Regions from separate parts of the Streptomyces sp. NPDC006602 genome, predicted to be linked through region 1. Evidence: riboswitches for the same ligand, from Rfam matches in the RefSeq annotation. Region 1 holds a riboswitch; each other region holds the start of a gene.
The links. A riboswitch is a leader RNA that binds a small molecule or an ion and turns the genes downstream of it on or off. The one in region 1 is predicted to bind cyclic di-AMP.
Positions count from the first base shown of each region.

Region 2: it holds a riboswitch for cyclic di-AMP, as region 1 does, so the genes downstream of both, ACFYO2_RS07975 (C40 family peptidase) here and ACFYO2_RS26345 (transglycosylase family protein) in region 1, are expected to answer to the same signal.
Region 3: it holds a riboswitch for cyclic di-AMP, as region 1 does, so the genes downstream of both, ACFYO2_RS35295 (peptidoglycan DD-metalloendopeptidase family protein) here and ACFYO2_RS26345 (transglycosylase family protein) in region 1, are expected to answer to the same signal.

Region 1 is NZ_JBIAHG010000011.1:93,871-98,224, reverse strand. Features, by position in the region: gene ACFYO2_RS26360 (DUF501 domain-containing protein) at 1-164, opposite strand, end outside; gene ACFYO2_RS26355 (septum formation initiator family protein) at 211-687, opposite strand; gene eno (phosphopyruvate hydratase) at 837-2,123, opposite strand; gene ACFYO2_RS26345 (transglycosylase family protein) at 2,412-3,095, opposite strand; cyclic di-AMP (ydaO/yuaA leader) riboswitch at 3,099-3,267, opposite strand; gene ACFYO2_RS26340 (transglycosylase family protein) at 3,462-4,354, opposite strand, start outside.
Region 2 is NZ_JBIAHG010000002.1:722,001-726,354, forward strand. Features, by position in the region: gene ACFYO2_RS07965 (ATP-dependent Clp protease proteolytic subunit) at 45-680, shown strand; gene ACFYO2_RS07970 (hypothetical protein) at 688-993, shown strand; cyclic di-AMP (ydaO/yuaA leader) riboswitch at 1,337-1,538, shown strand; gene ACFYO2_RS07975 (C40 family peptidase) at 1,542-2,015, shown strand; gene ACFYO2_RS07980 (DUF6328 family protein) at 2,117-2,683, shown strand; gene ACFYO2_RS07985 (ATP-binding protein) at 2,727-3,185, opposite strand; gene ACFYO2_RS07990 (helix-turn-helix domain-containing protein) at 3,400-4,260, shown strand; gene ACFYO2_RS07995 (DUF397 domain-containing protein) at 4,270-4,354, shown strand, end outside.
Region 3 is NZ_JBIAHG010000021.1:27,532-31,885, forward strand. Features, by position in the region: gene ACFYO2_RS35285 (SGNH/GDSL hydrolase family protein) at 10-795, opposite strand; gene ACFYO2_RS35290 (DUF6250 domain-containing protein) at 941-1,657, opposite strand; gene ACFYO2_RS35295 (peptidoglycan DD-metalloendopeptidase family protein) at 1,871-2,857, opposite strand; cyclic di-AMP (ydaO/yuaA leader) riboswitch at 2,862-3,019, opposite strand; gene ACFYO2_RS35300 (alpha-galactosidase) at 3,327-4,354, opposite strand, start outside.

The DNA.
Region 1 (4,354 bases):
TCGGGGAGGCGGGGGGCCGTCTCGACGACGTCCGGCTGACCGCAGGGGCAGCGGTGGGCGATGGCGCGCAGACCGCGCGGCGGCCGGCCGAGCTGCTGCCTGAAGGCCTCGACGTCCGCGTCGGTGGGCTCGGTGCGCGCAGTAGGGGGCGGGGGCGTTTCCATGCCTGTCTTTCTATCGGTCAGTTCGCTGGTCGGATCACTGGTCGGATCACTGGTCGGAGGCGTCGGACTTGTCGACGCCGTCCCAGACGTTCGCGTACCAGGGGCGGTCGGCCGCACCCAGGTCGGCGCGCGACTGCTTGGCCGCGTCCGGGTCGATGACGACGTAACCAGTCTCCCCCGGCAGCACATAGTGGAGCCGCTGCCGGATCTGCTGCTGCGCGTACGCGTCGTCCTGCCAGCGCGCCTTGAGGTCGCGCAGCTGCTCGACCCGCTCCCGGGCCCGCTCCTGCTGCCGCTCGAGACCGGCGATCTCGGCGCGCTGGGAGACGTACTGCCTTATGGGATACGCCAGGGCCACGATCAGCGTGCACAGGACCAGGGCGAGGAGCGCGGCCCGGCCGGTGAGCCGGGAGCGGCGGGCCTGCCGCTTGGTCTGGGAGCGGTAGACGCGCGCCGCGGTCTGCTCGCCGAGCAGCTTGATCCTGGTCGCGGTGGAGAAACGGTCCCGGTCCTTCACGGCCATGTTTCCCCGCCTCCCGTCTCACACGTGCGTACGTCCCCGCACACGGTACGGGACCGGTACGGGGACGTACGTACGACTGGCTAAGGCTTTGACCCCGTAAGGGGCAGCCCTTGAAGCGGTCGGACCTCGAAGGGTCAGACCTCGAAGGGTCAGACCTTGAAGCGCGGGAAGGCCGAGCGGCCGGCGTACACCGCGGCGTCGTCGAGGATCTCCTCGATGCGCAGCAGCTGGTTGTACTTGGCGACGCGGTCCGAGCGGGCCGGGGCACCGGTCTTGATCTGACCGCAGTTCACGGCGACGGCGAGGTCGGCGATGGTGACGTCCTCGGTCTCGCCGGAGCGGTGGGACATCATGCACTTGAAGCCGTTGCGCTGGGCCATCTCGACGGCGTCCAGGGTCTCGGTCAGCGAGCCGATCTGGTTGACCTTGACGAGCAGGGCGTTGGCGACACCCTCCTCGATGCCGCGGGCCAGGCGCTCCGGGTTGGTGACGAACAGGTCGTCACCGACGAGCTGGACCTTGTCGCCGAGCTGGTCGGTGATGGTCTTCCAGCCGGCCCAGTCGTCCTCGAACAGCGGGTCCTCGATGGAGACGAGCGGGTAGTCCGCGACGAGCTCGGCGTAGTACTCCGTCATCTCGGCGGCGGAGCGCTCCTTGCCCTCGAAGAGGTAGACGCCGTCCTTGTAGAACTCGGAGGCGGCCACGTCGAGCGCGAGGCCGATCTGCTCGCCGGGGGTGTAACCGGCCTCCTTGACGGCCTCGAGGATGAGGTCGAGGGCGTCGCGGTTGGAGCCGAGGTTCGGGGCGAAGCCGCCCTCGTCGCCGAGGCCGGTGTTCAGGCCCTTGCGCTTCAGCACCTTCTTGAGGGTGTGGTAGATCTCGGCGCCCCAGCGCAGGGCCTCGGAGAAGGACTCCGCACCGATCGGGGCGATCATGAACTCCTGGATGTCCACGTTGGTGTCGGCGTGCGAGCCGCCGTTCAGGATGTTCATCATCGGCACCGGCAGCAGGTGCGCGTTCGGGCCGCCCAGGTAGCGGAAGAGGGGGAGGTCGCTGGCCTCGGAGGCGGCGTGGGCGACGGCGAGCGAGACGCCGAGGATGGCGTTGGCGCCGAGCGAGCCCTTGTTGTCGGTGGCGTCCAGGTCGAACATCGCCTGGTCGATCAGGCGCTGCTCGGTGGCGTCGTAGCCGACGAGCTCCGGGCCGATCTGCTCGATGACGGCGAGGACGGCCTTCTCCACGCCCTTGCCGTGGTAGCGGTTGGGGTCACCGTCGCGGAGCTCGATGGCCTCGAAGGCGCCCGTGGAGGCGCCGGACGGAACGGCGGCACGGCCGGTGCTGCCGTCGTCGAGGCCGACCTCGACCTCGACCGTGGGGTTGCCTCGGGAGTCCAGGATTTCCCGGGCTACGACGACGTCGATGGACGGCACGAGCATCTCCTTCTTCAATGTGACGCTGGTCTCACGGAACCACGGTGGGTTCTGCGAGACGAGCCTAACCGGCTCCGGGCGATCGGCCAGCCTGTCGACCACCTCATGGACAGAACCGAAAGTAAATTGTTTCCGAACGGAACAAAAAGCGGGGCACAAAAAGCCCCGCCCCGGTGCGTACGGGGGACGACGCACCGGAGCGGGGAGCCCGTGGGGACGGGGGTGGCCCTCACGAGGCCTCCACTATGGAGTCCACGTCCAGGAGAGCGCTGTGGTTCAGCTACGAGCCGCGTGTCACTTCAGGTGCAGCTGCTGGCCCGGGTAGATGAGGTTGGCGTCCTGGACGATGTCCTTGTTCAGCTCGAACACCTTCGCCCAGCCGCCCTTGACGTCGTTCTCCTCGGCTATGGAGCTGAGGGTGTCGCCGGAGACGACCTTGTACTCGCCGTCGCCCTTCTTGACCTTCTTGCCGGTCGGGGTGGTGACGGTCTTCTTCGAGGCCGGGCGGTCCGCGGAACGGGAGGCCTGCTGCTCGGTGGAACGGGTCGTGGTCCCCGAGGAGCCGCTGGAGGTGTTCGACGAGGTGTCGGCGCTGCCGTTGTAGGCGGAGCTCGACAGGTTCACGCCGCAGTTCGGCCAGGCGCCCTTGCCCTGGGAGGCGAGGACCTTCTCGGCGACGGCGATCTGCTGGGACTTGGAGGCCTGGTTGGCCTGCGCGGCGTACTGCGTGCCGCCGTACGCGGCCCAGGTGGAGGCGGAGAACTGGAGACCGCCGTAGTAGCCGTTGCCGGTGTTGATGGACCAGTTGCCGCCGGACTCGCACTGGGCCACGGCGTCCCACTCGGAGGCGGTGGCGGCGGAGGCGTTGCCGGCCGCCATCAGCGGGGCGGCGACGGCGGCACCGGTGACACCGGCGATGGCGATGGCACGAGTGGCCTTGGACGGACGGCGGTGCTTGCCCTTGCCGGAAAACAGCATGGTGGATCCCCTCACCGACGCCTGCGAGGTGAGCTGTCGGGTTCGGGCCGGTTGAGTTGCCCGGCCACGTCCCTTGCGGAACATGGCTTCACCCCAAGCCGGAGCCAGCTTCAACTGCTGGTCCCGGCACTTACCTTGGGTCCCCCGCTCCTGCCTACGGCGCTTTACGCGACGACTGTTCCCGTACGGCCGCTGGCAGGATTCGGCGTTGCGGCAGTCGGGGCTCGTGTTGGCGAGCGGTCCTGACGGTAGACACGCGATCCGCGGAATTTCAAAGACGATCAGGGCTTCTGAGAGTCATCCCACACTTTCACCGAACCGGACATTCAGCGCGAAATGCGGCGCGAACTCCCGCTCGTTTTCGCCCTATTCGATACCTACGATGAGGGTCTGACCGGGCGCGATGACACTCGGGTCGGCGCCGATCGCCTGCTTGTTCTCCGCGTAGAGCTCACGCCACCCGCCTTCGAGGTCAAGGGAGTCGGCGATGGACGCGAGAGTGTCTCCGGGGCGGACGGTGTACGAGTCCGCGCGGGCGGCGTGCCGGCCGCCGGAGGCGCTCGTGTCGGCACTGGCGGTGTCGGTGCCGACCGCGGTCTCGTCGGCGCTGCCGCCGCGGTGCTTGCCCGCGACGAGGGCGCCGGTGTCGACGAGGGCCGAAGAGCCGCCCTCTTGCCAGAAGTTGTCCGAGTCGTCCTGTTTCGGCGCGCCTGTGGAGTCGCCGCCGGAGTCCGGCGAGGCACTGGGGGTCGAGTCGGAATCGGCCGAGGTGTCGGACTTGGCCGGGTTGTCGCCCTCGCCGGTCTTGTCGGCCTTCCCGGAAGAATTCGACCGGGCGTCGGACGGAGAGGTCGACGCGGACGACGAAGGCGCATCCGAAGACGTGTCACCGGGCGAGTCGGCCGACGATCGGGAGGAGTCGGACAAGCCGGTCGAGCCGGACGATTCGTCGGCGCCCGAGGTCACCTCGTCCGCCACGCCCGTGTCGACGTCGGCCGCCCCCGAGTCCTTGCTGAGGCCGTTGAGCAGACCGCAGGTGGACCAGTAGCCCACGCCCTTGGCCGCGAGGATCTTCTCGGCGACGGCTATCTGCTGGGAGCGGCTGGCCTGGTCGGGGCTCGAGGCGAAGTCGAGGCCGCTGTACTGCTCCCAGTCCTCCTGGGCGATGTGCAGTCCGCCGTAGTACCCGTCGCCTTTGTCCTGGCTCCAGGAGCCGCCCGTCTCGCAGTTGGCCACCTGGTCCCACGTGGTGCCGGTCG
Region 2 (4,354 bases), on a different contig from region 1:
GTACGTCCTGTACATTTTTTACAGACGCCGAAGGAGGGGCAGCCATGACCCGACCATCCGCCCGCCACGTCCTGCCCGAGTTCACCGAACGCACGAGCTCCGGGCACAAGACGATGGATCCGTACTCGAAGCTGCTGGAGGAGCGGATCGTCTTCCTGGGGACGCCGATCGACGACGTCTCGGCGAACGACGTGATGGCTCAGTTCATGTACCTGGAGTACAAGGACCCGGACCGCGACATCGTGCTGTACATCAACTCCCCCGGGGGCTCGTTCAGTTCGATGACGGCGATCTACGACACGATGCAGTACGTCAGCTGTGACGTGGAGACGACGTGCCTGGGGCAGGCCGGCTCGTCGGCCGCGGTGCTGCTGGCCGCGGGCACGCCCGGGAAGCGGAGCCTGCTGCCGGGCGCCCGCGTGGTGATCCACCAGCCCGCGCTGTCCGAGCCGGTTCAGGGGCAGGCGAGCGACCTGGCCATCCAGGCCGGCGAGTTGACGCGCGTGCGGACCCGCCTGGAGGAGATGCTCGTGCGGCACACCGGGCGCAGTCCGGAGCAGGTGAACACCGACATCGAGCGGGACAAGATCTTCACCGCGCAGGAGGCGCTGGAGTACGGGCTGGCGGACCGCGTCATCCCGAGCCGCAAGGGCTCGCGCCCCACTCGCGCCGAGGGGTGAGCCGTCGATGTTGCCCGACCTGCCACCGTTGCCGGCCCTGACGCGCGCCGAGGGCGAACTGATCGACCGTTACCTCGACGTGGTGGACCTGCTCGGCCGGATCAACCCGGCCCGCCACGGCGACACGTACCGCGGACTGCGGGCCGCGCAGGCGCTGGTCACCAAGGCGGCCGAGCTGCGGGACGCACTGGCGCTGATGCACCGTCGGGGCGAGACCGAGGTGCACGCCGACACGCTGGCGCGTGCGCTGCGCGTGCTGGACGGGGAGCGCCGCACGGCCCGCGTCACGCTGCCGCCGCCCACCGACAGTTGACGCACCCACAGCCGGTCCGGTCCGCCTCCTGATGGAGCGTCCGGACCGGCGCCGAAACGGACCAAACGGTGTACCACCTCTTGGCGTAGTCGCGCGTCCATTTTCAGGCCCGCTCAAGTTGCGCAACGCGCGTAGGCCCAGGGCGGAATGAGTCGTTCCGGTGCTGGTCGGGGGGCCCTCGGGCCCCTGGACGCCCTCTCGAACACGGGGGTGTCCACCCGAACGGGTGAGTGGTGAGTAACAACACAAACCATCGGTTCCGTTGGGATTTTCGGACATCCCTGAGCCAAGATCCCTGTCTGACGACAAGACCCCGTCACAACGGCGGGGCGATCCGGGCGGACGCCGAGTCCTGCCGCTGCCCGGATGACAGGTCGACAGAAGTGGATCGGCAGGAGTGGAGGACCCAAGCACGACGGGTCGCCGGAACGGTCACGCCATGACCGCGCCGAGCTGCCCTTGGGGTGAAGCCGCAGCAGCGGCCGGGCAACTTCGCCAGCCCGAATCCGACAGGTCATCCTTCACAGGCGGCTGACGAAGGGTTGCGCATGACTGCGCTCAATCGTGTCCCGTCGCTCATGGTCCGGGCCGGTACGGCCTCGGCCCTCACCCTCGCCGCGGTGGGCGGCTCCGTCGTGGTCCCGGGTGTCGCCTCCGACGCCGCGGCCGCCACGCCGGCGACGAAGGCACTTCAGATCGCCGCGTCCAAGAAGGGCTCCCCGTACAGGTACGGCGCCACCGGACCACGCCGGTTCGACTGCTCAGGGCTCACGCTGTACTCGTTCAAGAAGGCGGGCAAGAAGCTGCCTCGTACGGCGGCCCAGCAGTACAACAAGACGCACCACATCTCCTCGAAGAGCCGCAAGGCGGGAGACCTGGTGTTCTTCCACTCGGGGTCGAGCGTCTACCACGTCGGCATCTACGCCGGGAAGGGGAAGATCTGGCACGCCCCGAAGACCGGGGACGTGGTGCGACTGCAGAAGCTCTGGACCAAGAGCGTCTGGTACGGCCGGGTCAAGTGACCCACCCACCCTCGGGGGCGGCGGCGACCTGACCCGCCGCCGTCCCCTGTTGGGGCCCCGCGGGACGCGTGACACGGGCTGAGATGGTTACTCGTTCATCCATGGCCGACCACCGTCCCTGCACCGCACGCAACGAGACCCCGCTGGAGCGCGCCGACCGCAATTTCGGCGAACTGCTCCAGGAACTGCGCGTCACCCAGACCGGGGTGCAGATCCTCTTCGCGTTCCTGCTGACCCTCGCCTTCACGCCGCGCTTCCCGTCGCTCGACACGGTCCAGCGCACGACGTACGTCGTCACGCTGCTGCTGGCGGTCCTCGCGGCGGCGCTGTTCACCGCGCCCGCCGCCCTGCATCGCTCGCTCTTCCAGAAGGGCGCCAAGCCCCGCATAGTCCAGGTCTCCTCGCGGCTCGCCACCCTCGGCATGGGGGTGCTGGTGTTCGCGTTCACCGGGTCGGTGCTGCTCGTGGTGGACGTGACGACCGGCCGGGCCGGAGGGCTGGCCGCGGGCGGGGCGACCCTGCTGGTGTGCCTGGGCCTGTGGTGGCTGCTTCCCCGGCTGGTACGGCGGGCCGTACGGGCCGACGCGCACCGGACGGCCGTCAGGCCGCAGCCCACGGCGGTCCGAGGAGGAGTACCCCACCGAGACCTCTCGGCGCGCCGCCGGTGACCTCCTGACGCCCCTGGGGAGCACGCGGCCGGCGCCGTGAGCGCTACGGCTCCTGCTGGCCCGCCGCCGGCACCGGCTGGGCCGGCACCGTCCACGGCAGCTCGATGAAGACGGTCTTGCCCCCCTCGCGGGTGGGCCGGACTCTGAGCTTGCCGCCGCACTCCGCGGTCAGCCAGCGGATGATCACCATGCCGCGGCCGTTGTCCTGCTGGACGGCGGCGGGCAGTCGTTTCGGGAAGCGCGGGTGGCTGTCGGTGACACCGATGCGCAGGTGCTCGTCACGGTCGAGCGCGATGTCCACCGTGAAGGTGGGTGACTGCCCGAGGGTGTGCTGTACGGCGTTGGTGGCGAGTTCGGAGACGATGAGGCGGATGGTCTCGGCTACGTCCGTGTCCGCCGGCAGACCCCATTCCGCCAGAGCTGTGAGCACGTAGGAGCGGGCGGCGGAGACCGAGGCGGGAACGCTCGGCAGAGTGACGGATGATTCCAGGTGGTCTGCCATGACGACGTCGTCCCTTCCCCGCGGTACCGCAGTCCGACGCGAAGGCGGAGGTTCGAGTACGGTCCCGGACTGGTGCTTCGCGGCCAGAGTGCCATTACCGGGGCGGTCACGGGTGGCGATCCACCAAGATGTGCATATATCTGTCGCTCGAAGCGGTGAACTCTGCGACGGCAGACCGTATTTGGGTGCCTTGGTTGGAGTAAGGAGTAGCCCCATGCAGCACGGTCCCGCGGTGCGCCGCCGGAAGCTGGGCGCCGAACTGCGTGCGCTGCGCACCGGTGCGGGGCTCACGAGTGGTGAGGCGGCCCTGCTGGTGGGCTGGCACCAGTCGAAAGTGAGCCGGATCGAGACCGGCGCGAGCGGGGTGAAACCGGCCGATGTGCGGTTACTGCTCGACGCCTACGGGGTGCACGACTCCCAACTGCGCGAGCTGCTCCTGATGTTGGCGGGCTCCGGCGAGGGTGGCGGCCGCCACCACTGGTGGCAGGCGTACCGAGGTGTGCTGCCGCCGACCTACCGGGATTTCATCAGCCTGGAGTCGCAGGCCAGCGCGATGCGCACGCTGGAGACCTCGGTGGTGCCCGGCCTGCTGCAGACGGCGGAGTACGCCCGGGCGGTGACGAAGGCCGCGGTGGACGGGCTGGACGACGAGCGTCTCGACGCCCTGGTCGAAGTGCGCCTGGCCCGGCAGGACGTGCTGCGTTCGCATCCGCCGCTGGAGTTGAGCGCCGTTCTGGACGAGGCCGTGCTGCGGCGGGAGGTCGGCGGCCCCGACATCATGGCGCGGCAGCTGGCACGACTGGTCGAGGCGGTGCGGCTGCCCCAAGTGCGCCTGCAGGTACTGCCGTTCGCGGCCGGCGCGCACATCGGTGTCACCGGGCCTTTCGTTATCTTCTCATTTTCGCGCACATCTGATCTGGATGTGGTTGTTCTCGACCACTTGACGAGTAGCCTCTACCTCGAACGGAAAGAAGACCTCCAGGCTTACACCGAGGCCTTCAACGCCCTTCGGTTCCACGCCCTTTCGCCCGAGGACTCGTTGGACTACATCGCCGCTATAGGTGACGGCGCGTAAGGAGGCACCATGTCTGCCCTGCCTCGGCACGTACCTTCCAGTACCGATCTGCCCGGCCCGCGGTGGCTGCGCAGCAGTTACAGCACGGGAGCGA
Region 3 (4,354 bases), on a different contig from region 1:
TCAAGCCCCTCAAGCCACGGAAGCGATCCGCGACTTGATGTCGTCCGGTGACAGCGTGCCCTTGGCGGTCACATGGTCGCCCGAGGACTCCCCGCGCAGCCGGCGCCCGATCCACGGCACCAGGTACTCGCGCGCCCAGTGCACGTCGTCCCGTCGGACCTCGAGCGTGCCGCGCGGCGGGAGCGGCGGCCAGGGCTGGTCGGGGTCGGCCGGGATCTCCAGCCCGAGGACCTGTCCCGCGCGCAGTGCCACGCGTGTGTGCCCGTCCGCCGACAGGTGGAGCCGGTCGCCGTCCCAGGCCCGCCGGTCCTGGATGGTCTTCAGGGACCACAGGTCGAGCACCGGACAGCCGTGCCGGTCGGCAATGGCCCGCACATGTCCGTTGTAGGTGGCGATCTTGCCGCGCAGGTGCTTGAGCACGGGCACGCCACGGGTGTCGAAGCCGGTTGTCACCATCACGGTGCCGACGACGGCGGTGAGTTGCACGACCGCCCGCTCGAAACGCTCGGCGACCTCGTCGGGATCGGTGCCGGGCCGCAGGATGTCGTTGCCGCCGGCGCAGAAGGAGACCATGTCCGGGGCCAGTTCGAGAGCCTTCGGAACCTGGTCCTCCACGATTTGGTCGAGAAGTTTCCCGCGCACGGCGAGGTTGGTGTAGCGGAAGTCGCCCTCGGGCCGCCGGTCCGCGAGAAGTACCGCGAACCGGTCGGCCCAGCCGACGAACGACCCGTCGGGGCCGGGGTCGCCGACGCCCTCGGTGAAGCTGTCCCCCACCGCCACGTACGACCCGATCACTGATCTGGTGTCACTCTTCGAATCGTCTGCCACGTCGGCCCATGATTCCCCTTCGGATGTGAGCTACGCGACCGTAAGAAGGGGTTGACGGACGGTGAGATAAGCCACTCTTCAAGGGTTGGTCAAACCAGGAATAGCCCTCACGTCAGCGCTGTTGAGGCGGCAACTGCCACACCCGGAACCCACTGATACGGAAGTGGCTCCAAGTGGTCCGGAAGGCGAAGTGGCCGCTCGTGTACGGCTCCGGGTCGCTGTAGTCGAACACGAGCCGCCCGTTGTTCCACCACTGGACCATCGACCCGTCGGAGACGATCCGGACCCGGTTCGGCTCGTTCGCCACGAGCAGCGGCTCGGTGTAGTCGTGGACCAACGGCCGGACTCCCGCCTCTCCGACGTAGCGGCGCAGCCGGGTCGTGGTGTTCGTGTTGGCGCCGTAGCCGGCGTAGTACGTCTTGAGGTAGTCGTACTCCGCCAGCGCCCCGCCCCGCCGGGTGGCGAAGAGGTCGTCGGGGGAACGGACGTCGACGGCGTTCCAGAAGTTGTTGAGGTCGGACACCCGGTCGTTGACCCCGCCCGCGGACACCGGCGTGGCGGTGTACTCCAGGACGTACGGCCCTTCGAGCAGCTTCTTGAACCAGACCGTTGCGCCGGCGGGCACGTCGACCTCCAGGATCCCGCGGGTCGCGGTGACGGTTCCGCCCTTCTCGAGTTCCACCGCCCACCGGCCGAGTCCATGGCGGAAGTCGTCGTGGGCGATCAGTCGGCGGTGCCGGGGCGTGGCGCTCGCGGTGGTAGCGGGGGCGAGGGCGGCCAGGGCGGCACTTGCGGCCAGGGCTCCGAATGCTCTACGCGTGGTCGTCACGGGAGACGGCTCCTTCCGAGGGCGCAGAAAGCGCTTGCAACACTACGGAGTTCACCTTCTCCCCACCCTCCCCTCGCTGTCGACGCCCCGGGCGCCCCCGCCACAAAGCCGCAATGGAGTGATCAGGAACAAGCAAGATCAACACACCGAAGGCCGGACCCGGGGATCGGGGTCCGGCCTTCGGCAGCGTGTTCGGACAGACGGTCGGGGATGTCAGCCGACGGCGACGCCCTTCGAGCGGAGGTAGGCGACCGGGTCCACGTCCGAGCCGTAGTCCGGCGTGGTGCGGATCTCGAAGTGCAGGTGCGGGCCGGTCACGTTGCCGGTCGCGCCGGAGAGGCCGAGCTGCTGACCGGCCGTCACGGACTGGCCGCTCGAGACGGAGAGCGAGGACAGGTGGGCGTACTGCGCGTAGTAGCCGTCGGCGAGCCTGATGACGACCTGGTTGCCGTACGCGCCGCCCCAGCCCGCGGAGACGACCGTGCCCGCGCCCACGGCCTTGAGGGAGGTGCCGGTCGGGACGACGAAGTCGACGCCGGTGTGGTAGCCGCTGGACCACATGCTGCCCGCCACGTGGTAGCCGGTGCCGACGGAGGCACCGCTCACCGGAAGGGTGAAGCCGCTGGAGGTGCCGGCGTTGTCGGCGCTCTGGGTGGCCGCCTCGGTCTTCGACGAGGAGGAAGCCCCGGAGGGGGACGACTTCGACGAAGCGGACGAATCCGATGAACCAGACGAAGACGACGACTTGGACGAGGAGGAAGAGCCCGAGGAGGACGACGACTTGGGGGTGCTCGTCGTGGCCTTCCTGCCGATCGAGAGCTTCAGACCGGGGTGGATCAGCGACGGGTTGCCACCGACGGCCTCGCGGTTGTCGGAGTAGAGCTTCTGCCAGCCACCGCTGACATTCTGCTCGTCCGCGATCTTCGCGAGGTAGTCACCGGCCTGCACGGAGTAGATCTTCCTACCCGATGCCTGCGCGGACGCCTGCTTTTCGGCCGTCGTCTTTTCAGCCACCTTCTTCACCGTGGTCGGAACGGACGACTGAACGGCCTTTTCCGATACGGACTGCGGAGTGGCGGCGTGCGCGCCGGTGGCCCCGAGAAGCGGCAGGGCGAGTGCGGCGCCGCCGGTTCCGGCGACGGCGATGGAGCGGGTGAAACGCTGGGACTTCGGGCGGCGATGCTTACCCTTCGCGGGCATGACGAATTCCTCTCCGGCGCCTGCGAGGTGAGCTGTCGGGTGCGGACTGGAGATGCCCGGCCGTACCGAAGCACGACTTAACCCCTAGCCGTTCCGGAGACCGGAACAGGCGGTTCTACCTGTGGGTCCCCCGCTCCTGCCATGTACGGGTGAGTGTGTGCGGGCTCCGGGCGGCGGCAGGATTGGGCGTCCGTCCGGATGGGTGGTGAACGTAAGCGACCAAGACGCAAAGGGACAAGTAAGTGGTTGCCCGTGAATGCGTTTCTGTTGGCCACCTGAGAGAATTCCCTGTCACCCTGTGTGCATTAGGGACTGACCCTCTTAACCAAACCCCCTTGAAAAGACCATTGATTACGTGAACATGACGGGCGACGCACGGTCACGAATATGACCCTCCTCACGTGGCCCCTCCTCAGGCCCCTTTATTGCATGCGGAGTTGGAACGAAGGTGCTAATTCGGACAGAAGCCTTAGATGCGACGCAGTCGGATAACCGTCGCATCGAAGTCACCGCGCAGTCCCGTCCGCAGTCCGTGATGCAGCAGTACGGCACCTCTGTGAACTTCGCCCGTTTCATGGCATTCGTACGATGCTGTCGGGTCGAGGCCGTGCAACCGCAGCGTCGGCACGGGCTCGCCGTAATGCTGCGCCTGGAGCCAGGCGAGGACGACGGCCTCGTCGCCGAGGACGTACTGCACCGCGCTCAGCCCGCCCTGCGGAGGCCGCAGCCGGTAGAGGTCGCCGCGCTGCACGAGGGGCCGGATCTCCTTGTAGAGATCCACCCAGTCACGGGCCTCGGCGAGCTCCTCCTCGGTCCACTCGGCGAGGTCTCCGCCGACGCCGAGCACCCCGGCCATGGCGCTCACGAAACGGAAACGCAGCGAGCTGACCCTGCCGTTGAGCTGGTTGTTGGGGCTGTCGGTGACCCAGGCGGCCATGACGCGCGCCGGGTGGATCTGACTGAAGCCGTGCTGGATGACGAGCCGGTCGAGCGGGTCGGTGTTGTCCGAGGTCCACACCTGGTCCGTACGGCTCATCACGCCGAGGTCGATCCGGCCGCCGCCGCCCGAGCAGGACTCGAAGGCGACGCCCGGGTGGGCGGCCCGCAGCCGGTCCAACAGGCGGTACAGCGCGTGCACATGATCGACCCACAGGCGCTGCGGGTAGGGCTCGCCGGGCCAGCCCGCGTCGGTGAAGCAGCGATTGAAGTCCCACTTCACGTAGTCGATCGGGGCGCTGGACAGGAGCGCGTGGAGCTGCTCCCAGAGGTACTCCTGGACGTCCTCGCGCGCGAGGTTCAGTACGAGTTGATTGCGCAGCTCTGTCCGCTTTCGCCCTGCCTGGTGCTGGACCCAGTCCGGATGGGCCCGGTAGAGCTCGCTGTCCGGATTGACCATCTCGGGCTCCACCCAGATGCCGAACCGCATGCCGAGCGCGTGCACGTAGTCGCCCAGCGGCTTGAGGCCGCCGGGGAAGCGGTCCGGATTGGGCTGCCAGT